2 regions of the Candidatus Macondimonas diazotrophica genome follow, and region 1 is predicted to be linked to the other one. Evidence: riboswitches for the same ligand, from Rfam matches in the RefSeq annotation. Region 1 holds a riboswitch; the other holds the start of a gene.
What was found. A riboswitch is a leader RNA that binds a small molecule or an ion and turns the genes downstream of it on or off. The one in region 1 is predicted to bind cobalamin.

Region 1 (14,244 bases):
CAGCACGTCCAGCGCCGGGCGATGATCGAGCGAGGTGATGACGTTCCCCTCGCCCGCGGTGATCATATGGCGCGGTGCGTGGGCAGTGAGCGGCGCGCAACCCTGTGTGAGACGCACTGCGAGGGGCACAGCTGCCGAAAACACCACGCCGGACAGCTTGTCCTCGAAGGCGGCGCTGGCGAAGTGATAGCTTCGGGTGCGCGAGCTGGTGATGCCGCCTACCAGATAGCCGCTCGCGAGCCCGCCGCACAGTTCGGCGAGCTGGGCAGGCAGGGTTTCGTCATGGGATCCGGCGTGCACCAGCGCCAGATGGGCCGCATCGAATCCGCTGGGCGTCTGGCTGTTCAATGCCGGCGGTGCCGCGGCCGGCGAGAACACCTGAAACTCGCCTTCCGCAAAGCCGCCCAGCATCACCACCACGGCCGGTTCGTCGAGATATTCGACCCCGGTGGCGAGAATCCCGACGCCGACCGAGCCGACCCAGTCCTCCACGCCCGTGGCCTGTTGCAGATAGCGCACGATGGCCCGGCCCGCCGGGGCGAGGTGATCGGTCACATAGACGAATCCCAGGTTGGCGCCGGGCGGTGGATCGCCGATTTGACGCAGTGCAGCTTCCACGGCGTCCTGCCAGTGTTCGTGCCGGCCGTGCCCCACCCGGAAATCCGTTCCTCGCCCCTGTGCCTGCTGCATCGTCCTGCGTCCTCTGGCGTGCTCAGCTCGAACAACTCACCGTCAGGCCCGTCGCCCAGTCCGGTGGCGGCGCGGCATAGTGCGCAAGCTGCGGATGTTCGTCGAACGGTCGGCGCAGACAGGTGAGTACCTCGGCCACGCCACCAAAATCACCCTCGCGCGCCTGGCGGATGGCTGCCTCGGCCACCCAGTTGCGCAGCACATACTTGGGGTTGACGGCGCGCATGGCCGCCTGGCGCTCGGCGTCGACCGAGCCTTCCGCCGCCAGCCGCGCGCGCCAGCGGGTCAGGAAGGCGTCGCAGCCGGGCCGGTCGGCAAACAGATCGCGTACCGGCGCATCGATGCGGCGACGCGCCGCCGTCTCGACCGTTCCCGGAAGCTGGCTGAGCCCGCGGAAGAACGCGGGATAATCGGTCCGCCCCGCCTGCAAGAGGCCGAAGAGTGCATTGATGAGTTCGGTGTCGTCCGCACGCGCGGTGGCCAGGCCGAGCTTGGCGCGCATCAACTGCAGAAACCGCGCCTCGAACGCTGCCGGAAACGCCTCGTCGATGATCGTCTTGACCTCTTCCGGCCGGCCGATGAGCGCGCTCAAGGCATCACCCAGGACATAGAGATTCCAGTACGCCACGCGCGGCTGGGCGCGGTACTGGTAGCGGCCGGTGTGGTCGGAATGGTTGCAGATGTGGCCGGCGTCGAAGGCTTCCATGAAGCCGAACGGGCCGTAGTCCAGCGTCAGGCCGAGGATGGACATGTTGTCGGTATTCATCACCCCGTGCATGAAGCCCACGGCCTGCCAATGAGCCATGAGTTCGCCGGTGCGCTGCGCCACGTCGCGCAGCAAGGCGGCATAGGGCTGCGCGGCCTCACGCAGTGCCGGCCGGCAACGGTCGATGACATGATCGGCCAGGATGCGCAGTTCATCGGTGCGGTCGTGGGCGTGCCAGTGCTCGAAGGAGCCGAAACGCACGAAGCTGGGCGCAAGCCGCGTCACCACGGCGGCCGTTTCCTGCGTTTCACGCTGCACCGGCGTATCTGAGCCGACCACGCACAGGGCGCGGGTGGTGGGCACGCCCAGGGCGGCCATGGCCTCGGAAGCGAGAAACTCGCGGATCGAGGAACGCAGCACGGCGCGGCCGTCGGCAAAGCGCGAATACGGCGTGGGGCCGGCGCCCTTGAGCTGGATCTCCCAGGGCCCGTCGGCACCGTCGAGCTCACCCAGCAGATGCGCACGGCCGTCACCGAGCTGCCCGGCCCAGACGCCGAACTGATGCCCCGAATAGACCGCCGCCAGCGGCTCGGCCCCTTCGGGAAGGCGGTTGCCGGCGAACAGCGCTGGGAAATCGGGGTGATCGATCAGCGCCGGATCCAGACCCAGCAGAGCCGCGGCATCAACGCTGCCGGCGACGAGATAGGGTTCCGGCAAGGGCGTCGGCGGCAGCCGGGTGTGAAACGCCGCAGGCAGCCGGGCGAAACCGGTTGAAAGACGCAGCCCATCGAGACTGCCGTAGCGAATGTGGGGAGATGAAGCCATGTCGTCGAACCAGTCGCGCCGTGCGTTGCCGAAAATATCATTGCTCACTATAGCCCTGGTGAGCACCGGGCTCATACCGCCGCCGCTCCCGAAACGCCGCGGGGGCCTCATGCAAGTTGAGCTCCAGATCACGCCAGTCGGCGGCGTCAACGGGTTTTCGGGCAACCCCCGCGCCTCAGGTGTGATTCCTGTCGTGTCGCATGTGCGACAAACCCGACACCCACGGCGTCGACGCCAAGGCGATCATGGCCCGCAAACCGGGGATTTGCCGCGCTTGACGCGCGCTGCGCGCCGTTGGCGTGTGCATTGCATCACCTGCAGCGAAGCGACACGGCCGCTGCCGGTCGCCGGTTCGGCCGGCTGATTGCGTGGAGAACATCCTATGGGGATTGCACAGGAACGAGTGGACCGCTTGCGGGCCCGTCTGGAAGCGGCACTGGATCCCGCAGCGCTCGACATCATCGATCACACCGAGGCGCATGGCCACGACCCCCAGGCCAATGGCGCGGGGCACTACCTGATCCGGGTGGTGTCGCAGCGCTTTGACGGCGTGTCGGTCATCGGCCGCCATCGCCTGGTGTACGACGCCGTGGCCGCGATGATGCCGGCCGAGGTGCATGCGCTCAGCATCAAGGCGCAGACGCCAACCGAAGCGGGGGTGGCGTGATGGCACAGGAACAATCGGACTTCCAGGCGGGCGACGCGGCGGAAACGCCGGTGCTCATCCGGCACACCCAGGACGGTCGGCGGGTCGAGGTCATCGGCCGCTTCCTCTGCCTGGATGGGCGCCGTGAGACCGATGCACTGGTCGATGTGCGTCAACATCCCAACCGCATGGCCATCTGGCAGGCCGCACCCGAGGCCACCCACATGGCGGGCCGCATCCCGCTCACGCGCGAGGAAGCCGCCCGCGCCCAGGCAGCGCTGGACGCGGCCCGCGCCGTCTACGAAGCAAGCCCCATGGCCATCTCCGAGCGCATCCGCCACGCGGCGGACGACATTCTGCGGTTGCGCATCGATGAATGAGCACGCCGCCCCGGCCGGGAACGCGACGCCATGATTCATGTCGTGGAGGTGCCGTGGGACGGCCGTCCGCAGGCCTGGTTCGCCTTCGATGAAGACGATCTGATCGGCAAGATTCAGGCTCGGCGTACCGGGGTCGGCCAGCAGATCTACGCGGTGGCCACGCCGGGCGAACTGCTGGCGGCCGCTGGGGTGGATTCGGATGCGCCGCCGCAGTGGATCGCCGACCTCGCCGCGCAGCATGGCTGGGACACACCGCTGTATCGCGCCGATGCGCTGCTCGAGCCGGGGCACTACCAGCGCGAACCGGTGAACGTTCTGCACGCGCATCTGGCCGCCTTGGCCGAGCCCCTGCAATCGTGCCGCGTGCATCCGGACGATGAAAGCGCGCTGGAGGCGCTCTATGGCGATCCGGCCTATCAGGCGCGTGCCGGATTCTACGCGCACATGGCGCTGCGCGAGCAGCTCATCGCGCTGGAGGTCCTGGCCGATGACCTCTGAACGCCGCGCGCCATGACCGAGTTTCTGCCGATCGACGGGCAGGACTTGCAGCGGCTGCTGCAGGACCCGCGCACGCGCATCATCGATGTGCGCTCATCGCGCGCCTATGCGGCGGGACATCTGCCCGGTGCCCGGCACTTTACCCGGAGCCTGCTCGGCCGTATGCGCCGGGAATGGCCCGGTGATGTCCCCATCGTGGTCTATGACGACGCCACCGGCGCCAGCGAGCAGATCGCGCAGCTGCTCAACCATCTGGGGTTCACGGCGGTCCACAGCCTGCGGGGCGGCTACGCCGCCTGGCGCATACCGCGCTCCCGACGCAGCGCCGGCGTCCTCCGGCTTTCGGCGGCCCTGCGCGCCTGGCTGCTCGATCAGGGCTTCGACACCGAGGATCTGGAACGCGCCACAGCCAACGGCATGACCGCCCTGCTCCAGGCCTGCCGGATCGGCCATGCGGCCCATGTCCACGCCCTGCTCGAGGCCGGCGCCAGCCACAATGCGGTCACCGTGGACGGCACGACCGCGTTATGGCTGGCCTGCTTCGCCGACAGCCCGCTCTGTGCGCTGCACCTGATCGAACGGGGCTTCGACGTCGACCACGCCAATCCAACCGGCGATACCGCGCTGATGTACGCCGCTTCGGCAGGGCGCGACCGCATGGTGCGGCTGTTGCTGGAAGCCGGCGCCGATCCCGGGCGCTGCAATCAGGATGGATTCACCGCCTTCGACATGGCCGCGACCCAGAACGCCTATTTCCTGTTGCGACCCAAACGGCCACAGGTCGCCTGAAGCGCGGGGAGATTCCGCATGAGCTCGATTTTCATCAGCATCAACAAGTCCGATACGCTGGAAAAGTCGCCCATTGACAAGGCGATCACCCGCACGGCTGCCGCCCTTGCCCGCCAGCGCGCCCTGTTGCCACCCGGCCCGGGTCTGGAGGTGACCTTCATGCCCGCCTCGGAGGATTGGCAGCCGGATTTCATGGGCATGCGCATGGGCGGCTACCATGACGACGATCCGGTGCTGCGCTTTCAGGTGGCGATTCCGGCGCATCTCGCGCACTCGCCGCTGGCCCTACGCTATGTGCTGGCGGTTCTGGAGGATGTCCTGGCCAATGCCCAGGCCTATTTCGATGAGCAGCGCATCGTCTTCGACCATGCCGCCTGGCAACGCGCCTTGAGCGTTGCTGCCAGCGTTTCGGAGGATCCACCCGAATCGGCCTGGAACGAATATCCCCTCGAATGACGCCGCCGCTGAACCGCTGTCAATCCGGGGCCGGCCAAGCCGTCTGCGGTCGCGCACCATCCCGCCCGTCAGGACGACCCCGCGACGATTTGCCGCATTCCCAAAGAAAACCCGAGTTTCTACTATCGGGGCAGAGTTCCCTCATGGCACGACCGTGCCCGAAGGCGCTGTGACGCCATCCGAGAAGGGGCCGTTGTTCCGCGCTGTCTTCCGCCATTGAAAACAAATGCGCTCGATTCGCCACCCGGCGGCTCACGACGCGCCTGCGCGGCCGGTTCACTGGCTCGCGCTCAAGCCCGATTTGAGAGGTGATTTTGATGGCACGCCGCCAACCCACGACAAGCCTGCGACCCGGCCCGGTTCCGGTCACCGTTCTGATGCTGCTCGCGCCCCTGATCGCGGGCGCCGAAACGGCGCAGAAACTTCCACCCGTCACCGTCACCGGGGAAGCGGAAGCCCTGGAAGCTTTCGGCGGCAGTCCGGTCCGTGAGCAGGATCTCGCCGCTCGGCGTGCGGCCACCAGCGATACGGCCCGCTTGCTGGCCGATGCACCCGGTGTCGCAGTCAATGCCGCCGGCGGTATCTCGAGCCTGCTCAGCTTGCATGGGCTGGCGGACGACCGGCTGCGCATCCTGGTGGACGGCATGAGCCTGATCTCGGCCTGTCCGAATCACATGAATCCGCCATTGTCGTATCTCGATCCGGCCCAGGTCGAATCGATCAAGGTCTGGGCCGGCCTCACGCCGGTGAGCGTCGGCGGCGACGCCATCGGCGGCACCATCGCCGTCGAGTCGGCCGCGCCGGAATTCGCCAAGGACGGTGCGCAGCGCCTGACCAAGGGCGAGATCGGCGGCGGCTATCGCAGCAACGGCGATGCCTATCGCGGCCATGTGTCCGTGACCCAGGCGAGTGAAAACATCAGCCTGCGCTATGACGGCGCCTACGCCCAGTCCGACAACTACGAGGCCGGGGGGGACTTCAAGAATTTCACCGCCACCGGCCGCCCCGGTCAGGACCTGCCGCGCGATGAGGTCGGCTCCACCGCCTACGAGGTGCACAGCCACCAGCTTGGCCTGGCCTTCAAGGATGGCGAGCAACTGATCGAGGCCCGGGCCGGCTATCAGGACATCCCTGAGCAGAACTACCCCAACCAGCGCATGGACATGGTGGACAACACCGAATATCGCTTCAACCTGCGCTACCGGAATCGCTATCAATGGGGCCGGCTGGATGCGCGCGCCTACTATGAAGACGTCGATCACAAGATGGACTTCGGCGATGACAAGCAGTTTATCTACGGCGCTGCGCCCGGCATCGTGGCTCCGGGCATGCCGATGGAAACCGAGAGCCAGAACATCGGCGCCCGGCTGATGGGGAGCATCGATCTCAGCGAGGCCGACATCCTGCGACTGGGCGGGGAATACCAACGTTACCGCCTGGATGACTGGTGGCCGCCCTCGCCAGCGGATCTGACCGGTATGCTCAATGCCGACGGTGAGCCGGCCACCTTCGGCGGCATGGCGCCGAACATCTTCTGGAACGTCAACGATGGCCAGCGGGACCGGATGGCCGTGTTCGCCGAGTGGGAACGCACCATTGATGCCCAGTGGAGCACGCTCCTCGGCGGGCGCTACGAGCGTGTCACGACCGATACGGGACCGGTGCAGGGCTACAACGACATGTCCGCCGGCTATGCGCAGTCGGCGGCTGTCTTCAATGCCGAGGATCGCGAACGCAACGACGACAACATCGATCTGGCCGCGCTGGCGCGCTATCGGATCGATCCGACCATGGATCTCGAGTTCGGTTACGCCATGAAGACCCGCTCGCCGAACCTCTACGAGCGCTATGCCTGGTCGCAGAACGCCATGGCGGCCATCATGAACAACTTCGTGGGTGACGGAAACGGCTATGTGGGCAATCCGGATCTCGATCCGGAAACGGCGCACACGGTCTCGGCCAGTTTCGACTGGCACAGCGCCGACCATGCGCGCGGGCTCAAGGTCACGCCCTTCTATACCTACGTCACCGATTACATCGACGCGCAGCGCTGCGCCGGAAGCGGCATGATGATGAACGCGTTGTGTGCGGGACCTGCCAACGACATGGCGCGCGATCAGTTCGTGGTCCTCGAATATGTCAACGAGACAGCGGTGCTCTACGGCGTCGACCTGTCCGGGTATCTGCCGCTGGCCGACACAACCCTGGGCGCCTTCGGGGTCAAGGGGCTGGTGAACTACACCAAGGGCGAGAATCGCGACACCGATGACGGGCTCTACAACATCATGCCGCTCAACGCCAAGGTCGCCCTCACCCACGCGCAGGGCCCCTGGGATAACGCCGTAGAAGTCGTGATGGTCGATGCCAAGGACGATCTGTCGGATGTGCGCAACGAGATCGAAACCGCCGGCTATGCCCTGCTCAATTTGCGGGGCGGCTATGAACGCCAGCAGGTGCGCTTCGATTTTGGTGTCGAGAACCTGTTCGACACGCTTTACGACCTGCCCACCGGCGGCGCTTATGTCGGACAGGGCACCACCATGGGCATCAACAGCATTCCCTGGGGCATCGCCGTGCCGGGCCTGGGCCGGACGATCTACGCTGCGGCCACGCTCAAGTTCTGATCATCTGCGGCACGAAGCCGGCGCCCGTCACGGCGCCGGATTGGCGTGCGCCCGCTCGACCCGAGCGATCCTGACCGCATAATGCGCATACCACGCGCTTGGGCGGCACGATGATCCACATCCGCCTTCCAGGCCGCGATGGCCTCGGTGGATGCCCAATAGGAAACCGTGATGCCGAAACCATCGGTGCCGCGCACGCTGTCAATACCGAGAAAACCCGGCCGGCGCGCCGCCAGCCGGGTCATCCTCTCGGCCATCTCCCCGTAGCCGTGATCCCCTTCCGTGCGCTGCGAGGAAAAGATCACGGCGTAGTACGGCGGCGCGGGCATTTGGGCGAATCCGGTTGCAGCGTTCATGGTCACAGCTTCCCGCCAATCTCAAGACGATCATGCCCTGGGATGGGGCCGGGGTTTCACCCCGGATACGCGCGCTTCGATGTGCCCGCCCCTCCAGTGGACTTTGCGCCCGAGCCTTGCTCCGCCGGCCGGCCCGCGCTTATGATGAAGTCCGCTTCAGGTGTCCCACGGGCGTTCCGCCCACGGGATGAAACGGGAAGCCGGTGCGTTCAGGATCTCTTGCGGATCCGAACCAGTCCGGCGCTGCCCCCGCAACGGTAGGCGAGTCAAGACGGATCACAGCTGCCACTGCGCTTTCGGCGCGGGAAGGCGATCCGTCCGGATCCTCGGGGATCTGCTCGCAAGCCCGGAGACCGGCCTGAAGCCATCAAGGGCATTGCGGAGGGCGATGCGTGCGGCGTGCCGGTCTGCGAGACCGTCCTGCGTCTGTTCGTTTCCTCCGCCTTGTCCCGCAGTCCGGCGAACCGCGTGCGGGTGAGCACGCCTGGAGGAAACCGACATGACCAATCTGTCCCCGAGCGGGTCGGCGTTGCCTGCGCCAATGTACCGCGATCGCTTCCCGTCCCCTGCCTGCCTGCTGCGTGCCGCCCGGCGATGAGCGCTGCGGATGCCGAACAGCGCCACCAGGACCGGATGGCGCGTAAAAAGGCGGTCGTGGATGCCGGCATCGCCCGCGCGGACCGCGATCAGGGCCTGCTGCTGGTGCTGACCGGGCCGGGCAAAGGCAAGTCCAGCTCAGCCTTCGGCATGGTGGCGCGCGCGCTGGGGCACGGCCTCACCGTCGGCGTCGCGCAATTCATCAAGGGCCGCACCGATACCGGCGAACAGGCGTTTTTCCAGAACCATCCCGGCGTGCGCTGGGAACTGCTGGGCGAAGGATTCACCTGGGAAACCCGGAACCTCAAGCGCGACACCGAAACGGCGCGGCTCGGCTGGGCGGTTGCGCGGGACATGCTGCACGATCCCGCGCTGGGGTTGGTGGTGCTCGACGAGCTCACCTACCCCATTCGTTACGGCTGGCTGCCGCTCGAGACCGTGCTGGCCGATCTCGCGGCCCGGCCGCCCCTGCAACATGTCGTCATCACCGGCCGCGGCGCACCCCAGGCATTGCGCGAGGCGGCCGATACCGTCACCGAACTGCGCGATGTGAAGCACGCGTTCCGGGCCGGGGTGCGCGCCCAGAAAGGGGTGGACCTGTGAGCGAACGCCGCTGCCCCGCCCTGCTCGTGGCCGCCCCCGCCTCGGGCCAGGGAAAAACCACCGTCACGGCCGCGCTGGCGCGCGCGCAGCGGGCGTGCGGCCGGCACGTGCGTGTCTTCAAGACCGGCCCGGATTTTCTCGACCCGATGATTCTGGAACGTGCATCCGGCGCGCCGGTCTACGCGCTCGACCTGTGGATGGGTGGCGAGGCGCATTGTCGGACGCTGCTGTTCGAGGCCGCGGGCGAGGCCGACCTCATCCTGATCGAGGGGGTGATGGGCCTGTTCGACGGGCAGCCTTCCAGCGCCGATCTCGCTGCCCTGTTCGGTATTCCGATCCTCGCGGTGATCGATGCCTCGGCCATGGCGCAGACCTTTGGCGCCATCGCACACGGCCTCGCCAGCTACCGACCCGAGCTGCCTTTTGCCGGCATTTTCGCCAATCGGGTCGCCGGCGAACGGCATCACGCCATGCTGACCGAGAGCCTGCCCGCCCATCTGCCGACGCTGGGCTGGCTGCCCCGTGATCCCGACATCGCCCTGCCGGAACGGCATCTGGGCTTGGTTCAGCCCGGCGAAATCGGGGATCTGGACATGCGCATCGATCGCGCTGCCCTGGCCTTGAACGGAATGACGGCCGACCTGCCGCCAGCCGTCTGCTTCAGCGCGCCCGCCGTCGCGCCGCTGCCTGACCGGCCGCTTGCGGGCGTGCGCATCGCCATCGCGCGCGATGCGGCATTTGCCTTCCTCTATCGCGCCAATGTCGATCTGCTGCGCGCCCTGGGCGCGGAACCCGTATTCTTTTCGCCCCTGGTGGATGGCGATTTGCCGGCGAACAGCGATGCGCTCTACCTGCCCGGCGGTTACCCCGAGCTGCATCTGAACGCGTTGTCCGCCAACCGCACTCTCCACGGCGCGATTCGCGCCCATCACGCAGCGGGCAGGCCGATCGTCGCCGAGTGTGGCGGCATGCTCTATCTGGCCGACTCGCTGACCGACCGTGCCGGCACCCGCGCCGCCATGGTCAGCATCCTGCCCGGTCACGGGGTCATGGGTGAACGGTTGGCCAACATCGGGTTGCATGGCGTCGCGCTGCCCGAAGGCGCGCTGCGTGGCCACAGCTTTCACTACTCGCGCTTCGAAAGCCCGCTCGATCCCATCGCTTGGAGCGAGGGCGCGCGCGCCGGCCAGCGGGGCGAGCCGGTCTACCGGTTGGGACGCCTGACCGCTGCTTACCTGCATGCCTATTTTCCCGCCAACCCCTTGGCCACCGCGCGGCTGTTCGCGCCTGCGCTGTCCACCTTCAACCCCGAGGATTGACCCATGCCCACCCTACCCGCGAGCGCTCCACAAACCCCGATCGCTGCACCACAAACCGTCGCGGCCAGGATGGTGCCCGCAGTCGTCTTTGCCCTGCTCGGCGGCGCGCTGCTTTATCTGGCCGGCTTTGCCGCATCGCCCAGCCTGCACAACGCTGCGCACGATACGCGTCATGCCGTTGTCTTCCCCTGCCATTGAGCGTCAGCCGATGCACGCCGCCGGATTTCGACATCGCCTGCTGATCGCGCTGACAGCGGCCATCATAGCCGGAACGCTGCTCACGGCCGTGCAGCAGGTCCGGGTCGTGCCGCTGATTCTCGAAGCCGAGCGCTATGAGCACGGCGCCCATCCGCAGGGGATGGACGGCCCTGCGGGGGGGCATGATTCTCGCGCCGGCAGCGCTCTGCGCGCCGTGCAGACCGCCATGGCCAACCTGGTGATGGCCTGCGGTTTTGCCATGCTGCTGGCGGCCGCAACGACGCTGCGCGGCGTCCGGCTTGACGGGCGCTCAGGCCTGTTCTGGGGGATTCTGGGCTATGCCGTGTTCTTCGTGGCGCCGGCCATCGGCCTGCCGCCCGAGCTGCCCGGCGCGCAAACCGCCGAATTGGCGGCACGCCAGCAAGGATGGCTGCTGGCCGTGGGCGGGGCCGCCTCGGGTCTTGCGATGATCGGGTTCGCCGCGAGCCCGTTGATCCGGGGCTTCGGCCTGGTGCTGATCCTCGCGCCTCACCTGATGGGCGCACCCGAGGCGGCGCGCGCCCTCGGTACCGTGCCGCCCAATCTGACGCACGCCTTCATCGTCGCCACAGCCGTGACCAATGCCCTGTTCTGGCTCGTGTTGGGCGGCACGTTCGGCCTGCTCGACCAGCGCTGGAGCCCTTGAGCATGGGTACGGTGTGGTTCGTCGGCGCCGGACCGGGTGATCCCGACCTGATCACGGTCAAGGGGCGGGATCTGATTGCCTCCGCCGGCGCGATTCTCTATGCCGGCTCGCTGGTGTCCGAGGCGGCCTTGCGTTGGGCGCCGCCCGGTTGCGCGGTGGCCGATTCGAAGACCATGACGCTGGAAGAAATCAGCGCCTGGCTGATCGGACAAGCGCAGCGCCACGCAGTTGTGGTGCGTCTGCAGACCGGCGATCCGAGTCTTTACGGCACCCTGATCGAGCTGGCGCAACCGCTGGATGCGGCGGGCATCGATATTGCCGTCGTTCCGGGCATTTCCTCGGCGATGGCGGCGGCGGCCAGCGCGGTGGAAAGCCTGACACTGCCGGAGATCACTCAGACGGTGATCCTGACCCGTGTCGCCGGACGCACCCCCATGCCCGCCGGCGAGTCGCTCGCCGAGCTGGCGCGCCATCGCTGCACGCTGTGCCTGTTTCTGTCCATCACCCTGCTCAAGACGGTGCAGGATGAATTGCGCGATGCCGGTTGGCCGGACGATGCGCCGGTGCTGGTGGTGCACAAGGCGAGCTGGCCCGGGGAGGAACGGATCATCCGGGGCACACTCGCCGATATCCGCGAGCGCTGTCGCACCGCCCGAATCAACAGTCAGGCCATGATCATCGCCAGTCCGGCACTGGGCGCGCGCCACTGGCCGGTGGTCGCCAAATCCCGGCTTTACGACCCCACCTTCACCCATCGCTTCCGCCGCGGCGCAACACCACCGGTCGAGGACAAGCCATGAATGACGTCATCCTGCTCATTGGTCACGGCTCGCGCGAGCCGGCGGGCAACCACGAGATCGAGATGTTTGCCCAGATCTGGCGACAGCAGCAGCCCGACTGGACGATCGAGGTGTGCTTCATCGAATTTGCCGAGGTGCTCATCGCCGAGGGCCTGGCGCGGGCAGCACGGCGGGCCCGACGGGTGGTGGTCGTCCCGCTCATCCTCAATGCCGCTGGCCACGTGAAGATGGAGATCCCGGAACACATCGAGGCGGCGCGCCGCAACCATCCCGAAACCGAGTTCGTCTACGCGCCGCATCTGGATGCCTGCGATCCCATCCTGGCGATCCTGAAGCGACAGCTGCGCACCGCCATGCACGAGCTGGACATGCCCGACCCCCGCACCACCGGCGTGATCCTGCTCGGCCGGGGGGCTTCGGACCGCATGGCCAACGGCGAGGTCGCCAAGATGGCGCGCTGGCTGCAGGAGTCCAGCGACCATGAACTGGTCGACACCGCCTTTACCGGCATCACCCATCCACGCCTGGAGCGGGTCGTCCAGCGTCACGCGCAGCTGGGCATGATGCAGCTCATCGTCCTGCCCTACTACCTCTTTACCGGAACGCTGATGCAGCGCATCGAGCGGCAGGTGGCCCATCTGCAACGGCAGTACCCGCACCTGCGCATTGCCTGTGGCGTGCATTTCGGTTTCGAGGCGGAAATCTTCGACCTGCTCACCCTGCGCGTCGCCGAGGCGGGCTGCGAGACCACGCGCATGCCCTGCGACGGCTGCAAGTACCGTGAATTCGCCCACACGCACGGCCACGGTCATCATTCGCATGCGGTGGCGATGCCGTGACCAATACCATCACCGAGCAGCTGACCCCGGCCGGCCGGCAGATCGAGCACGATTCCTTCGCCATCGTCGATCGCGAAGCCGGTGCGCACACCTACAGCGCCGCCGAGTGGCCGATCGTGCGGCGCATGATTCACGCCACCGCCGATTTCGAATTCAACGGCCTGACGCGCTTTCATCCTCAGGCGGTCGCCGCAGGCGTTGCGGCCATTCTCGCCGGCCGGCCCCTGGTGGCCGATGTCGAGATGATCCTCGCCGGACTGTCGGCGCCGCGTCTGGCCCATTTCGGCGTGGCTCTGCACCAGTTCATCGCGGCGCCGGAAGTCATCGACCAGGCGCGCAGCGCAAACACCACCCGCGCAGTGCAGGCCATGCGCTGCGCCCATCGGCGAGGGCTGCTCGAGGACGGCATCATCGCGGTTGGCAATGCGCCCACCGCCCTGCTCGAGGTGGTGCGTCTGATCGAGGTGCATGCGCTGCGCCCCGCGCTGGTCATCGGCATGCCGGTGGGTTTCGTATCGGCAGCGGAGTCCAAGGCCACGCTTGCCCAGCTCGAGCGAGTGCCCTGGATTGTCATCGACGGCCGCAAGGGCGGCTCGACGCTGGTGGTTGCGGCCATCCATGCGCTGCTGGCGCTGGCCGAGTCGCAGCAGTCGGCGTGAGACGGCGAGGCGGCGCGGCATGATGTCCAAGACCCGAACCCGAGGGACGCGCACCGGTTTCACCACTGGCGCGTGCAGCGCCGCTGCGGCAAGGGCGGCGACCCTGGGGCTGATGCGCGGGGTCGTGCCCGAGACGGTGGAGTGTCTGCTGCCCAATGGCGAGGAGGTGCGCTTTCCCGTCTGCGAGGGCGGCTTCGAAGGCGGCATCGCCCGGGCCGTGGTCGTCAAGGATGCCGGTGATGATCCGGACTGTACCCACGGCGCCCACCTCACCGCTGCGGTGGGTCCCCTCCCCGCAGCGCCGGGCGAGGTATGGCTCAAGGGCGGCCCTGGCATCGGCGTCGTCACACTGCCTGGGCTGGGCCTGCCGGTCGGTGAGGCGGCGATCAATCCCGTGCCGCGCCGCAACATCGAATCCAACGTTCGCATCGCGGCCGGCGATCTGCTGCGCATCCTCGGCCTGGAGGTGACGCTCTCGGTTCCCGAAGGTGAGGCCATGGCGCGCAAGACCCTGAACGCCCGTCTCGGCATCGTCGGGGGTATCTCCATCCTCGGCACCACCGGCATCGTACGC
Region 2 (14,244 bases), on a different contig from region 1:
GCGGTTGAGCACCCGGCGCGGCGGCGTGCGGGCGGCCTCCCAGGCGGCCGGCAGGGCAGTGAGGACGCTGCCGCTCAGCCCCAGCAGCACGCCCTTGGTCAATCCCCACGGGCTCAGGGCCAGTTGTGAAATCTGCAAGGTGTAATAGATGTCGTTGATGGTCCGGCCGACCAGTCCCACCAGGAACTGGGCCAGCGCGGTGCCGAGCACCAGGCCCAGCAGCGTGCCCGCCGCGCCCAGCAGCAGGGCTTCGATGAGGATGGCGCGAAACACCTGCGCGCGGGTGACGCCGACGGTGCGCAGCACGCCCAACAGTGGCCGCCGTTGCACCACGGCAAAGCTCAGTGTGTTGTAGATGAGATAGAGACCGACCACCAGCGCCAGCAGGCTCATCGCCATCAGGTTGAACTCGAAGGCGCGGGTCATGCCCTCCATCGCCCGCACGCGGCTACCGGTGGTTTCCACGCGCAAGCCGGGCAGCAGGCGCGCCTGCAGGGCCGCCAGCGCTGCCTCGCCGGTGGCGCCTTCGGGCAGGCGCGCGTCGATGCGGCTGATGCGCCCCTGCATGGCCAGCAGTTCCTGCGCGGCGGCAATGTCCATCAGCATCAATCCGGACAGGTCGCGGTCCGCGCCGCTGTCCGGAAGGATGCCCGCCACGGTGACCGTGCCCTGGCCCAGCGGCAGGCGCAGCGCCAGCCGGTCGCCGGATGTCACGCCGAGCGCCGCGGCGGCCTGCGCGGAAATCCAGACCTGACCCGGCTGCGTCACGCCGCGGATGGCGCCGAGCAGGCCGCCGCTCTCCTCGCCCGGGTTGCCGTCCACGCGGCCCATCCGGCCGCGACCGAAGGCGAATTCGGCGGTGCCATCGACCCCAAGCAACCGGAAGCTCTGACCCGGCCGGTCGGCCACGCTGACGGTGGCCTCAATGATCGGCGCCAGCGGCATCGCCACGCCGCCGAGCCGCAGATCGCGATAAACCGTTTCGGGCAAGCCCTCGGGGCCGGCCAGAATCTGGTGAGTCGCCTCGCCGACCACGGCCGCCATGGAGGTTTTCAACGCCAGCCGGGCGCTGGTGCTGGCCAGATCCACGGCGATGACGACCCCCACGCCGAGCGCGATGCCGACGACGGACAGGAGCGTGAGCCAGCGGTGCCGGATCAGATGGCGCCAGCCGGCTCGGACGTGCAGTGGAATCATGCGGCGGCTGGCGCTTCAGTCACCAGCCGGCCATCCTGCAGGCGCAGGATACGGTCGGCGTGGCGTGCCAGATCGGGGCTATGCGTGACGAGGATCAGCGTCTTGCCCCGTTGCCGTACCAGACGGTCGAGCATCTCGACCACCCGGTTGCCGGTCGCCGGGTCCAGATTGCCGGTCGGCTCATCGGCCAGGATCAGGTCCGGCTCATGGATCAGGGCGCGTGCGACGGCCACGCGCTGCTGTTCGCCGCCCGAGAGCGTGTCCGGAAAGCGCGGGCCGTAGCCGGTGAGATCGACCGCCTCCAGCAGCTCGGCCACCGCCCGCTCGGCCGCCGCCCCGCTGCGCCCGAGTAATTGCAGCGGCAGGCGCAGGTTCTCGGCCACCGTCAGCGTGGGCAGCAGATTGAAGAACTGGAACACGAAGCCGATGCGCCGGCGGCGCAGCAGGGTGCGCTTGTGTTCGCTTAAGGCGGTGATGTCGACGCCGCCCACGCTGACGATGCCGGCCTGGGGGCGGTCGATGCCGCTGATGAGATTGAGCAAGGTGGATTTGCCCGAGCCGCTGCGGCCTACCAGCGCAACCGTCTCGCCGGCGGAAATGCTGAGCGCCGCATCGTCCAGCACAACGTGCCAGCCGCCCGGTTCCGGATAACCGTGACGGACGCCCTTGAGGCACAGCATGGCCTCAGCGCCGTTCACCCAGGCGCTCCAAATCGACTTGGCCGGTGTGGCTGAAGGGGATGGGCGGCAGCCAGGGCAGCGCCAGTTCGATCTCGCCGGTGATGCGGTATTGCAGCGTCGGGCGTGGGGCCAGCAGCGCCGAGACCAACGAGCCGGCCAGCTTGAGCATGGACAGACGCACGTCGACGTCGAAAGTGGTGGCATCGCGGGCCGGAATGCGGAATGGCTCCTCAGCCTGCCCTTTGGCGAAGCGCTGACCGGACATTTCCACCCGGTAGCGGAACGCTCGGACGCCCAGGGCGATCCGGTTGGGGTTGTGTAGGCGGATCGACAGCGCGCCCCGCTGCTCCATCAGGCTCATCTGCCGCAGCTTCAGGTCGGTGATCGAAATGTCGGGCGTCTTGATGAAGCGGCGGACGAGGCCGATTCCGCGGTCGCGCAATCGATCGCGCAGCCTTGGGCGTACCGGGGGTTGCGACGACGACGGGTCAGCGTGGTCCAGATCCATCTGGAATACCTCCTGGAAAAGATGGGAATCGCGATCAATGGGGGCTTAGCGCGCGCGGTTCAAGGCCACTTCTCCCTTGCGGGAGAAAGGAAAAACGCCTGCCATCGGCAGGTCCGGTTCCACTTCGCCGCTGATTTCATAGTCCACGCGGCCATTGAAATTGGTCAGCATGTTGGCGGCCTGCCCGGCCAGTTCCAGCATGTTGGTGCGCACCTGAAGCTTGATGTCGGTCTCACCCCTGGCCGGCACCACGAAGCCGTCATCGGCTTCGCCATCGGCGATCTGCATGCCGGCCAGTGCGACCTTGTAGCGGATTGCGCGAACCGGCAGCGGAACCGGGTTGGGGTTGGCGACATTGAGTACCAACTGGGTTCGCTGGCTGAGCAGTCCCATTTCCAACAGCCGGACCTCGCGCAGGCTCAGGGTGGGCTTTTCCAGCGCTTGTTCCACCACCGTGCGACAGCCTGCTGCGGAGAGCAGCAATGCAAGGATCATGAACGCCTTGATGTGCAATGCAATTTTCGGGGTCATCGGTGGGTCCGGGCTCGAAGCTGAAACGAGCGGATATCTTAGCGTATCTCGTGCGCTTGGCAGGTCGGCGGAGGTGTCATCACGGGTCTTGCGGCTTCGGCGGCTATTCGTGACCGAGTATTGGAGACGCCCGCGATCCGGGCATGGAAAAAATTGCCGTGCCCATGCATGATTAGCCCCGAGCCAATGATACCAACGACCTCGTCTTGCCAATTCCTTCGATCATGGAACTCACTGGGGCTGACCCCGGTCACTCTACGGCCATGTTCAAAATTTGGTCATTGCCTGCTTCTTTGATCAGCCTGCGGAAACGATTCATGGACAATTCCAACGTCACAAAACGAAATCCATCCGCTTTTTGCCTGCGCGGAATGGCTTTTGCGCTGACCCTGGGTGTACTGCTGGCGCCCAGCCTGGTATCGGCCGGCCAGTTTTTCGGTTTCGAACATGCGGTCGAAATTGCGCGCCGCAAAGTTGCACAGCCCTATGCCGAAATTCCCAGCAGCGTGCCCCGCTCCCTGGCCGATCTGGATTTTCAGAATTATTACGGGCGCATTCACTACCGGCCGGACAAAGCGTTGTGGGCGGGCACCGATCTCCCGTTCCAGGTCCAGATGTTTCATCCCGGTCACTACTTCACCCGCATGGTGAAAATCAATGTGATCGATGAGCAGGGCGTGCGTCAGGTGCCCTTCGATCGAGAGGTGTTCCAGTATCTGGATCCCGTCCTGCGCGAGGCGGTGCCACCGGCTTTCGGTTATGCCGGCGTGCGGATCCACAGTCCGCTGAACGTGGCGGGCCGTTTCGACGACTTGATCGCCTTTCTGGGTGGGACCTATTTCCGGGCGCTGGGCAAGGGCCAGCATTACGGTCTTTCGGCGCGGGGTGTCGCGCTTGACACGGCGGAACCCGGCGGTGAGGAATTTCCCCATTTCACGGAATTCTGGCTGGTGAAGCCCGCACCGGGCGCGCAGACCGTGGAACTGTTCGCCCTCTCCGAAAGCCGGCGCCTGGTTGGGGCGCACCGCTTTACCGTGCGCCCCGGTGACACGACCCAGGTCGATTGCGAGGTCGCCCTGTTTTTCCGCGGCAGCGTGAACAAATTGGGGATTGCGCCGCTGACCAGCATGTTCTTTTTCGGTGAGAACACGGCCAAGGACCGCTTGCCGGGCGTGGCGGCGTTTCATCCCGAGGTGCATGATTCCGATGGGCTGTCGGTGCTGACCGCCGGGGGCGAGTGGATCTATCGCCCGTTGACCAATCCGCAGCGCTTGGTCGTCAGTTCATTCGCGACCCAGTCGCCGCGTGGGTTCGGTCTGGTGCAGCGCGATCGGGATTTCGACCACTACCGCGACCTGAAGCACGAGTACGAGCGCCGCCCCAGCCTGTGGATCGAACCATTGGATGACTGGGGCACGGGCCGGGTGGAACTGGTTCAGATTCCGACCGATTCGGATCAGAATGACAACATCGTCGCCTATTGGGTGCCGGAACGTGCCCCGAAGGCGGGCGATCAGGTGCGGATGCGCTACCGTCAGCACTGGTACGCCGACCCTTCCGCTTTTCGAGCGGCCGGCGGTGCGAGTTCCACCTGGATCCGCACACTGTCGAACGGTGGCCGCCGGTTCGTGGTCTCATTCACCGGACCGTCGCTGGCGGCGCTCGATGCCAATGTGCGTCCGGAAGCCTTTGTCACCGTCGGGGATGGGCGCGGCGTCTCGGATCTCCAGATTCGGCGCAATCCGTACGATCGGGGCTATTGGGTTGAATTCACAGTGCCCTCGGGCGGGAACGCGCCGCTGGAGCTGCGCGCTTATATCAAGAATGGCAACGACTTCCTGACCGAGACATGGAGCTACCTGCTGGAGCCTTGATGTGAGTGAGCCCGCACCGGTGGAACGCTGGTCCCCGAATCTCGAAGCCTTGTTGCGGCGCTATCTTTGTGCAACGCCGGTTCCGGCAAGCGAGCATGCCGGCTTGCTGCTCGGCGTGGCCTTGGCTTTCCCCCGCGCAGCGTCGCCGGATCCGGAGCAGGCGCTGGCGGTCTTGATCGACGGTGTGAAGAACTGGTTGGACGCGCATCACCGCATCCCGGCCGCGATGCCGCCGATTCATCGGGGTCCGATGCGCTCTCCATCCCTGAAGCCGCAGACGTGGAAAGTCCTGTGGACCCATCGCCCAGCGACCCATCCCGAGGACATGCCGTCGGCAATCCCGGCCGCGACCGGGAACACGCATGATTAGCGGGCGCCGGTCCGCGGACGCGACGCTGGGCGATTGGCGCCGCATTGCAAAGTGGCGCCGGTTTTTTTTGGCGCTTCTGGTTGCGGCGCCCACTTTCCCGGCTGCTTATGTGATGGCTCGGGTTTTGCCGGGCCCGCAGGAATTCTTCCTGCGCCTGTCGCTGCTGGCGATCTTCATGATCCTGTTCGCATGGATCGCGATGGGATTCTGGACGGCGATCTTCGGCTTCATCGCGCTGTTGACCGGCCGCGACCGCTTTCTGGTGCGGGCCGATCCGTCTCGCCCGCTGCCGCGAGAGGCGCGCACGGCGCTCCTGATGCCGGTCTGCAATGAAGATCCGCAACGGGTATTCGCGCGGTTGCGCGCGACCTGGCTGTCGTTGCAGGCCACTGGCCAAGGGGACCGGTTCGCGTTTTTCATACTCAGCGACACCCGTGAGCCGGACGTGCTGGTCGAGGAGGAGCGCGCCTGGGCACAGACGGTGCGCGAACTCGGCGCGGAAGGGCGCATCCATTACCGCCGCAGGCGGGTCAATCTCAAGCGCAAGAGCGGCAACGTGGCTGATTTCTGTCGCCGCTGGGGCCGGCAGTTCCGCTATATGATCGTGCTCGACGCCGACAGCCTGATGGACGGCGACACCGTGATCCAGCTCGTGCGGCGGATGGAAGCCCATCCGCGTGTCGGCATCCTTCAGGCGATTCCGCTCATCGTCAACGCCCGCACCCCGCTGGCCCGAATGCAGCAGTTCGTGCAGCGCCTGTGTGGGCCGATGTTCACGGCCGGGCTCAATTTCTGGATGATGGGACATGCGACCTATTGGGGACACAATGCCATCATTCGGGTCGCCCCGTTCATGGCCCACTGTGGTCTTCCCCGGTTATCAGGTCCGGCGCCGTTAGGCGGCGATATCCTCAGCCATGATTTCGTCGAGGCGGCGTGTATGGTGCGCGGCGGCTGGGAGGTATGGCTGGCGTACGACCTGCAGGGCAGCTATGAGGAAACGCCGCCAACCCTGCTCGATGAGCTTCAGCGCGATCGGCGCTGGTGCCAGGGTAACCTACAGCACCTGCGCTTGCTGCGCGCCGGGGGATTTCATCCCTTGCATCGCGCGATGTTCTTTCACGGCGCCATGGGCTATGTCTCGGCCCTGTTCTGGTTCGCGTTCCTGTTTCTGGGCACTGTACTCACCGCGGTGGCCGCATTTACGGGTCATCAGTATTTCACGCCGGAAGGGGGGCTTTTCCCGGTCTGGCAGGTCGCGCGAACCTCAGAGGCCATCACGCTCATGATCGCGACCCTGGTGATGCTGTTTCTGCCCAAGACGCTGGGCGCGATTCTCGTCATCACCCGGCGCTCGACCCGGCAGGCCTTCGGCGGCGTCCGGCGTGTGTTTGCCGGCCTGTTCGCCGAACTGGCCGGATCGGTGCTCATGGCGCCCATTCGCATGGTGTTCCATACCCGTTTCGTGCTCTATACGCTGCTTGGCCAGAGCGTACGCTGGGCGGGCCAGAATCGTGGCGACGAAGGAACCTCATGGGGGATGGCGCTGCGTCACCATGGGTTCGGCACGCTGCTGGGCTTGACCTGGGCCGCGGTCGCCTGGGCGGTGGAACCGGTGTTCTTCCTGTGGCTTTCTCCGGTCATGGCGGGATTGGTGTTTTCCATTCCCATCTCGGTTTACTCCAGTCGGGTCAGCCTGGGCGATCGATTGCGGCGGCGTGGCTTGTTTCAGGTCCCGGGTGAAATCGAGCCGCCGGCCGTGGTGCGTGCCAGCCGGCAGGAGCCGCAGGTCGAATTGGCGGTCGGCGCCGGGTTTCTGGCGGCGTTGGCCGATCCGCAGGTCCACTATCTTCATTTGAATCTGCTGCGCGATCCCCGCGGCCGTCGCCGTGCGCGCTGGCCCGAGTTGCGGGATCGGGCCTGGGAGCAGGGGCCATCGGCGTTGAACGCCAATGAGCGCCGCCTGTTGCTGGGCGACAGCGCCAGCCTGAGCTGGCTGCATGGCCGGATCTGGTCCGGTCTCGACCCCGAGCGGGCCGCGGCCTGGGGCGTGGCGCCGCTAGCGGTTGCCTGACCACGAGGCGGCCGTCCTCCCGCATGCAGGCGGCCGGCATCTTCAGGTACTCTGGGCTGTGGCACCGGGTTCGATGCGGTATGGGCCGCTGACGGCGCGACGGTCGCGGTTGCAACGACAGGGAGGCGGGACGTGTATCGAAGGATCCTGCTGGCCTACGATTGTTCGACATTCAGGCCCGCTCTCGTGCACCGCTGTGCAGAGCTGGCGCAGCGTTGCAATGCGCAACTGCACATCCTGGGGGTCGTGGTCACCACCGGCGCCATGGCGATCGCCGAAGCCGTCGGGCCGCCGAATGTCTGGAGCTGGGAGAAGGACGATCTGAGGCGGGCGATCGATCCCATCGTCATGGCGCTTCGGGCGCAGGGGGTGGACGCATCGGCCGTTATCCGCCGTGGCGCACCGGTCGAGCAAATCGCGATCCATGCCCATGAACTGGATGCGGATCTGGTAGTAGTCGCCCACGGCCATCCCACGGTCACGACCCGCTGGTTGCAGAGCGCGCGCGACGCCCGACTCCTCGACCGGCTGCAATGCAACGTGCTCGTCATGACGGAAAGTGCTGCCTGATCGACCAATTCGGTGACAGCTCAGGTGCGATGAGCGCCGACACCGTTCCACATCATCGATGAATGCGGATTGGGAATTTGAAATCGGGCGCCACCCGGATCATTTCTGTGCCCCGCGGATATAGCGGCTCAGATGAAAAGCAAAAAGTCTCACGTCTTCGGATTTCATCTGGATTGCGCTCTGCGCGATGAATTCGGGCAAGGCCTTGGGTTCGAGCACCCATACCGCACTGGCTTTGGCCTCTGCGGTTCTTTCGATGAACCAACCGGGATAGGCCACGACCGGCCGAATCGGTGGTGTTTTGCCTGTGGACTCGATCAACAAGACGCGGAGCCACCGACTTGCTGCACAGACCTGATTGATCGCGTTGCGATCGAATGCCTTGCCGTTGCGCCGCACAGATTGGCCGTCATAGACCAGCCGGCATTCGCCATGATCGGGTTTCGACAAGGTTTTGGTCTCGATGACATAGATACCGCTTGGATGGATCACCACATGATCGAGGTTGAAGCGGTCTCCGGGAATGTCGTGGAATACCTGTGCACCCTGTTCGCGCAGGCGCTCCAGAAACTGACCGACGACCTTCTCGCCATCCCGGCCGAGCTTGATGGCTTTCGCTTCGCGGATACCGGCGTGCAACTTCACCGCGCATATGGCTATAGCCAGCACCGCGGTGGCGGAGAAAAGAATTGGGGATGGCGGTGAGTCGTTCAGCCAACGGACCCAATCCATAAACGCTACCATGGTAAAGAGCGCGGCCGCGATCAAGTAGGGCATGACCTGGTCGTCGAACAAGGCCTGTAATCGCTGTTGTCCGGATTCTCCTGGGTTTCGCAGAGGCGGGGCTTTCAAGGGAGATTTCATCGCATACACCGAACAGGCAGGCGTGCAGCCCACCCCCAAGCGGGACGCACGACTCGCGAGGATGGGGTGAAACAAGCAGCGTGATCTGTGCTGCTCGTGCCTGTCTTATATCGGCTCTACGACCGGGGCGCTTTAGAAGTCGTCGGGGATCGCGATTTCGATGCGGTCATCCACGGTGCGCGCGGCAAAGGTCGTGAGCGGACCGTAGGCGGGCGGGGCGAGGACGGTGCCGGTGCGCAGGTCGAAGGCGGCGCCATGGCGGGGACAGACGATTCGGCAGCCGTCACGCGTCCCGCCGGTGAGGCGGCCGCCGTCGTGGGTGCAGGCATCCTCGATGGCATGCAGTGCGCCGTCCACCCGGAATACGGCGATCGTGATGCCGTCCAGGTCCTTGCGCAGACAGCCGCCTTCGGCCAGCTCGCCTGCCGCCGCGAAGTCGTGCCAGCGGTTCATGCGCCGGCCTCCGTTGCGGCGTGGCGGTCGGGCCGCCACAGCACGTCATCCGCTCCGGCCTGCCGATTGGCGGCGCGCGCCAGCACGAACAGCAGATCCGACAGCCGGTTCAGATAGCGCAGTGTTTCGGGGTTGACCGGTTCGGTGCGGGACAGCGTGCAGGCGCGCCGCTCCGCACGCCGGCACACGGTGCGGGCCAGATGCGCCCAGCTGGCGCCGGCCGTGCCGCCGGGAAGGATGAATTCCTTGAGCGGGGCGAGTGGCTCGTTGAGCTGATCCAGCCAGCTTTCCAGGGCGGCGACCTGCTCGGCGCGGATACTTTGCCTTCCCGGGATGCACAGCTCGCCGCCGACGTCGAACAAGGCATGCTGGATTTCATCGAGCCGGCTGTCCCAGGCATCCGGTAGGCCAGCGGTGCGCAGCAAGCCGATCAGGGCGTTGAGTTCATCGACCGTCCCGAAGGCTTCGACGCGCGCGTGATCCTTGGAGACGCGCTGGCCATCGCCCAGGCCGGTGGTGCCGGCATCGCCGGTGCGGGTATAGATTTTCGACAGGCGGTGTCCCACCTCATCCCTCCGTCAGTCGATAGTGAATCGCCAGTTCCAGCGCCTGCACCGGCTGTGACCAGCCGGTCGGCTCCAGTGGCGGAATGCGGTTCAGCGTGGCTTCGGCATCGCGATCCAGAACGGGGTGGCCCGAACTGGCCAGCAGCCGGACATTCACCACGCGACCCTCCTCGGTCACATCGTAGCGCAGCCGAACCGCGCCTTCCCAGCCGCGTCGGCGCGCGAGGGCAGGGTATCGGAAATGCCGACTGAAATCATGAAGAACGCGGCGCTGCACGGTTTCTCGCACCGCATGATCGGCCGCGTCCGGATCGGGCGCAGCGATGCGGGGAGTGGCTGACGGTTCTTCCGCGCCGGCCGTGGACCGGGCTGGTGCCGGCGGCGGCGTTGTGGCCTGGGCCGGTTGCGGTTCCGTGAGCGGGGGTGTGGGCACGCTGCGAGCCGACGCCACGCGGGCGGGTGCGGGCGCTGGCTGCCCCGTGGTTGGCTTGGGCGGTCCCTGTTTCTGGGACCGGGTTTCTCGGGGCGGCGCGCTCGCGGCACTGGGCGGGGGTGGTTCGGCGGGCGCCGGCAAGCGAACCATAGTCAGCGTTCGGCTTTCGAGCGGCGATAGGGGATGCACGATCGGTGACCGCAAAGCCAGCGCGCCAAGCAACACCAGATGACCGGCCAGCGCCGCGAGCAGCGCGCTCGCGGCGAGACCGTTGAACGGCGGGCGGATCGCGCCGGTCACGGCGTCCGATAGGATAGCGTGAGATAGCCCGCACGACCGGGCTGCTCATAGGTCGCCGCCGTCTGGTAGTCCTTGTCGAGGACGTTTTCGATGCGCACCTGCAAGGCCCATTGCGGCATCAATAGCCATTCGGCGCGTAGGTCGAGGCGTCCGTAGCCCGCCAGGGACACGGTGTTGGCGGCATCGTCGTAACGGCCATCCTGCGCGAGAAGAGTGGTCCCCAGGCGATAAGCGCCCATGATGCGGTCCAGCTCGATCCGCCCGGTCAGTTCGGCCCGTCGCGGCAGTTCGGCACCGGTGGTGCGGTTTTCGGTATCGAGCGCGGTGAGCGCCGCATGGGCACGCCATTCTTCCGACCGGTAGGTCAGGCCGCTTTCCACACCGTCGATCCGGGCCTGGTCGATGTTGCTGACCGTGCTTTTCGCCGCGTCGAATACGATCAGGTCATCGATGTCATTGCGGAACACATTCACGTTGAGGGTGAACTGCGCCAAATCGTACTGCAGGCCGACTTCCATGTTCTGCGCTGTTTCGGGATCCAGATCGGGATTTCCCGCGTAGAAGCCTTCGTCGGGGTAGTACAGATCGTTGAACGTCGGCGCCTTGAATGCGGTGCCGTAACTGGCGGTGGCGCGCAGATTCTCGCGCAGGGCCACGCCCCAGGTGGCATTTCCGGTGGTGTGGGTTCCGAAGGCTTCATTATCGTCGCGGCGCAGGCCCAGGATGAGCTGATGCCGGCCGAGATCGATCTGGTCCTGGGCAAAGACGGCCCAGTTGTCGCGGCGGTCTTCGGAGAAATCCGTTGTGCTGTCGACCCGGTCGCGCCAACCGTCGAGTCCGACGGTAAGCAGTTGTTCGCCCGGCAAGCTGAGGTCGTTCTGCCAACTGGCGCTCTGGCGTCGCGTGTCGAAGGTTGAGAAATCGCTGCCATTGGCGAGGTTGTCGGTTTCGTCGCGGCTCTCCCCCACCGTCAGCCGGCTGTACCATGTTTCGGTCAATTCGCCGCCGACATGGGCGCTGATCACCTGCTCGACGAAATCGGTCCGGTTGGGAAATCCGTCGTAGTCGGTGCGTCCTTCGGCACGCAGGGCTTGCGCCCCAAATTCCACGCCATTGTCCAGGTGGTGACTGACGCCGAAATTCAGCGCGGTGTTGCGGTACCGGTCATCGTCCGGCTCCACGGTGGTGGCGCCGAAGCTGGTGGGAGCGCCGTTCTCCTGAATGTCGTAGCCGTCGCTGGCGAGGCCGGACACAGTCAGGTGGTAGCGGGTGTTCCCGATCTCGCCGCGGGTCGCCGCGCGGCCACTCCAGGTGCCGAAGCTGCCGCCGGTCACGCTGGCCTGCCAGCCACTGCCCGTGCCGGGACGGGTGAAGATCTGGATGACACCGCCCAGCGCATCGGCGCCATACAGGCTCGCCCGCGGACCGCGCACGATCTCGATGCGCTCAATCTGATCCACCGGCAGGTATTCCAGCGCGGTGGTCCCGGAGGTGGCCGAGCCGGCCCGGATGCCGTCGATCAACACCAGGGTCTGGCCGGCGCTGGTGCCGCGCAGGCTGATGCTGGTATTTTTCCCGAATGCGCCGTTGCTTGAGACATCGATGCCCGGTTGACCGGCCAGCAGATCCGGCACGCTGGTGGGCCGCAGCCGTTCGATGTCGCTGCGGGTCAGCACGGTCACGGGGGCGAGTGTGTCGTCGACGGTCTGGGCCGTTCGTGTGGCGGTTACGACGATCGTCCCGGTCTCTTCGTCGGTTTGGGCTTGGGCGCTGCAAAGCGGCAGCAGCAGCCCGCAGGCCAGCAGCGAGGGGTGGCGAAAAAAGGGATGATCCATGTGATTTGTTCCTGCCTGAGGTGATGGTCGGTCTGGTGAATCCAGAGCAGTCCGGCGGTCATCACACCCAACGCAGGCGGCACAGGAAGAATGGTCTGTCGCCATTGTCCGGCTGTGTTGCCCGCCGCAACACGCATCTGGACCTTGTCCACACAGGCCGGTCTCCGGGCTGATGAGTTGCCGGACAGGGCCGGCTCGCGAAGCCCGCCTTCCCATGCAGCGCACAGTGGCATGGGGGCTTTGCGACTCAAACACCGTTGCGGGGGCAGCGTCGGAATAGGTTGAAGAAACCGCACCGACTTCCCGTTTCACCCGCGCGGCAATAGGGCTGCGCGGACACCTGTGGGAATTCAGGTGCGCTCAGCCTAAGGGGCGAGCCGGAGGGTGTCAATCGGTGGTGGAGTGCGGGGGGATGTCAAGCCTTTCCAGATACATCAGCAAGGTGCGCTGACGGGTCGAGCCGTTGTCATCGCTGACCAGCAGTACGCCGCGCGGACCGATGCGGGTCATCCCTTCAAAATTGTCCATCAGCCATCCGTCCTGAAGCCGAAACACGGCCAGCGATTCGGGGCGCAGTGCCAGCCCGGCGGTGGGCGGCAACGTACTGCGGCGCAGCGCGATTTCGAGCCGTCCATCCTCATAGCAGCGTTCCAGCGACAGGATTTCGTCGTTCTCCCAGGCATTCAATGCGACCAGAGCGCAACGGGGGCCGGTGCGCAGGAGATAAGGGAATTGACGTCCATCACGGTTGAACACTGGCGTATGGTGGGCTGGGCGGAACGCCGGCGGTGGCAATTCCGGTGCGCTCAGCAGGCCCAGACGGGAATGCCAGGTCAGCGCCTCCAGCGCGGCATTGGGCTCGGCATAGGCCGCAGCATCGGCGAACGGCCTGGGCAGGGGGAGATCGGCAAGCCAGCGGCCGCGCCGGTCGATCCGGGTAATGCGCGGGATACGCTCGAAGGACACGAAGAGCGCCGGTGCGCCATCGGGGCCAGGTGCCCAGGTCAGGCCCTCGGCGTCGCCCCATTTGCCTTTCAGCGGCCGGCCGTTGGCGCCGGTGAGGGGGTGACCATCCAGCAGTTCGACATCCGACAGCCGGCCATCAGTGAACACCGGCCGCATGCGCAACAGCCAGCCGAAATCCGATACGGCGTAGAGTATGCCCTCGGCGGGTGACCAAGTCAGATCGGACAGGCCGCGCAAGGGCGTGCCGTCGGGCATTTCATCCGGCAGCCACAAGGTGCCGCCCAGGCGAACCTGCTGATAAGTACTGCCGGTGGGATGCAGCGGGGAGAGCTGAACCGGTTGAGGCTGCTCGGGTGCCCTGCCGCCGATCCAGGCGACGCATGGCATCGCAACAGCGGACAAGCCGAGCAGGATCGCGGCCGATACCCGCATGCGTCGTGTCCGATTTGGCCGGGCCCCCGCCTTGGTGGTCTGCATGCCAGGCTAGCCTTTGGGTGTGACTCTGAATCGCGCCAGATCCGGATCGTCGATGGCCTGGGCCGGCAGCCCGATGATGCGCGCCAAGGTATCGAGATCGGTCATGCCGCGTTGCAGGCGGACCTTCCCATTGGCGTCCCGATACAGGATGGCCGGCGTGCCGCTCACGCCCAGCCGATCCATCATCTTGCGGTGGCGGCTCAGCGCCTTGCGGGTGTCGTCCTGGATGGTGGCTGCCACGGCAATGCCGCCTTCACGGAAGCGGCGCTCGTTTTCGGCCAGGGATTGGGCCGGATCCTTTGACTGCAGAATGGCTGCTGCCTTGCCAGTGCTGCTGGCCTTGATGACATCCACCATCAGGTGACGGACCTGCAGCCCTGCATCGTGGTAGCGCCGCGTGACCCGCCACAGCAGATGGCAATAGCCACAGTTCGGGTCGGTAAAGCTGTAGATCACTCGAGTGGGCTTGGCGGCACCTTCGGCGACCCACCGCGCCGATTCGATCTCTTTCCACAGGGCATCCAGTTCGGGGCCCAGAACGTGGTC

Region 2: it holds a riboswitch for cobalamin, as region 1 does, so the genes downstream of both, E4680_RS01145 (TonB-dependent receptor domain-containing protein) here and cobO (cob(I)yrinic acid a,c-diamide adenosyltransferase) in region 1, are expected to answer to the same signal.

What each region holds. Positions count from the first base shown of each region.
Region 1 covers NZ_SRIO01000011.1:17,195-31,438, forward strand. Annotated here, with positions in the region: gene E4680_RS09075 (FIST signal transduction protein) at 1-690, opposite strand, end outside; gene E4680_RS09080 (protein adenylyltransferase SelO) at 713-2,269, opposite strand; gene E4680_RS09085 (hypothetical protein) at 2,331-2,585, shown strand; gene E4680_RS09090 (BolA family protein) at 2,604-2,888, shown strand; gene E4680_RS09095 (hypothetical protein) at 2,888-3,247, shown strand; gene E4680_RS09100 (hypothetical protein) at 3,278-3,745, shown strand; gene E4680_RS09105 (ankyrin repeat domain-containing protein) at 3,758-4,534, shown strand; gene E4680_RS09110 (hypothetical protein) at 4,553-4,990, shown strand; gene E4680_RS09115 (TonB-dependent receptor) at 5,308-7,614, shown strand; gene E4680_RS09120 (antibiotic biosynthesis monooxygenase family protein) at 7,587-7,970, opposite strand; cobalamin riboswitch at 8,112-8,346, shown strand; gene cobO (cob(I)yrinic acid a,c-diamide adenosyltransferase) at 8,565-9,170, shown strand; gene E4680_RS09130 (cobyrinic acid a,c-diamide synthase CobB) at 9,167-10,489, shown strand; gene E4680_RS09135 (CbtB domain-containing protein) at 10,493-10,687, shown strand; gene E4680_RS09140 (CbtA family protein) at 10,662-11,372, shown strand; gene cobM (precorrin-4 C(11)-methyltransferase) at 11,375-12,172, shown strand; gene E4680_RS09150 (sirohydrochlorin chelatase) at 12,169-13,011, shown strand; gene E4680_RS09155 (precorrin-8X methylmutase) at 13,008-13,670, shown strand; gene E4680_RS09160 (cobalt-precorrin-5B (C(1))-methyltransferase) at 13,690-14,244, shown strand, end outside.
Region 2 covers NZ_SRIO01000001.1:223,787-238,030, reverse strand. Annotated here, with positions in the region: gene E4680_RS01205 (FtsX-like permease family protein) at 1-1,197, opposite strand, end outside; gene E4680_RS01200 (ABC transporter ATP-binding protein) at 1,194-1,895, opposite strand; gene E4680_RS01195 (LEA/WHy family protein) at 1,882-2,385, opposite strand; gene E4680_RS01190 (LEA/WHy family protein) at 2,431-2,916, opposite strand; gene E4680_RS01185 (OpgD/OpgG family glucan biosynthesis protein) at 3,234-4,790, shown strand; gene E4680_RS01180 (hypothetical protein) at 4,792-5,160, shown strand; gene mdoH (glucans biosynthesis glucosyltransferase MdoH) at 5,153-7,234, shown strand; gene E4680_RS01170 (universal stress protein) at 7,367-7,804, shown strand; gene E4680_RS01165 (nuclease-related domain-containing protein) at 7,904-8,581, opposite strand; gene E4680_RS01160 (Rieske (2Fe-2S) protein) at 8,801-9,121, opposite strand; gene E4680_RS01155 (cob(I)yrinic acid a,c-diamide adenosyltransferase) at 9,118-9,687, opposite strand; gene E4680_RS01150 (energy transducer TonB) at 9,689-10,420, opposite strand; gene E4680_RS01145 (TonB-dependent receptor domain-containing protein) at 10,417-12,255, opposite strand; cobalamin riboswitch at 12,394-12,614, opposite strand; gene E4680_RS01140 (esterase-like activity of phytase family protein) at 12,643-13,653, opposite strand; gene dsbG (thiol:disulfide interchange protein DsbG) at 13,705-14,244, opposite strand, start outside.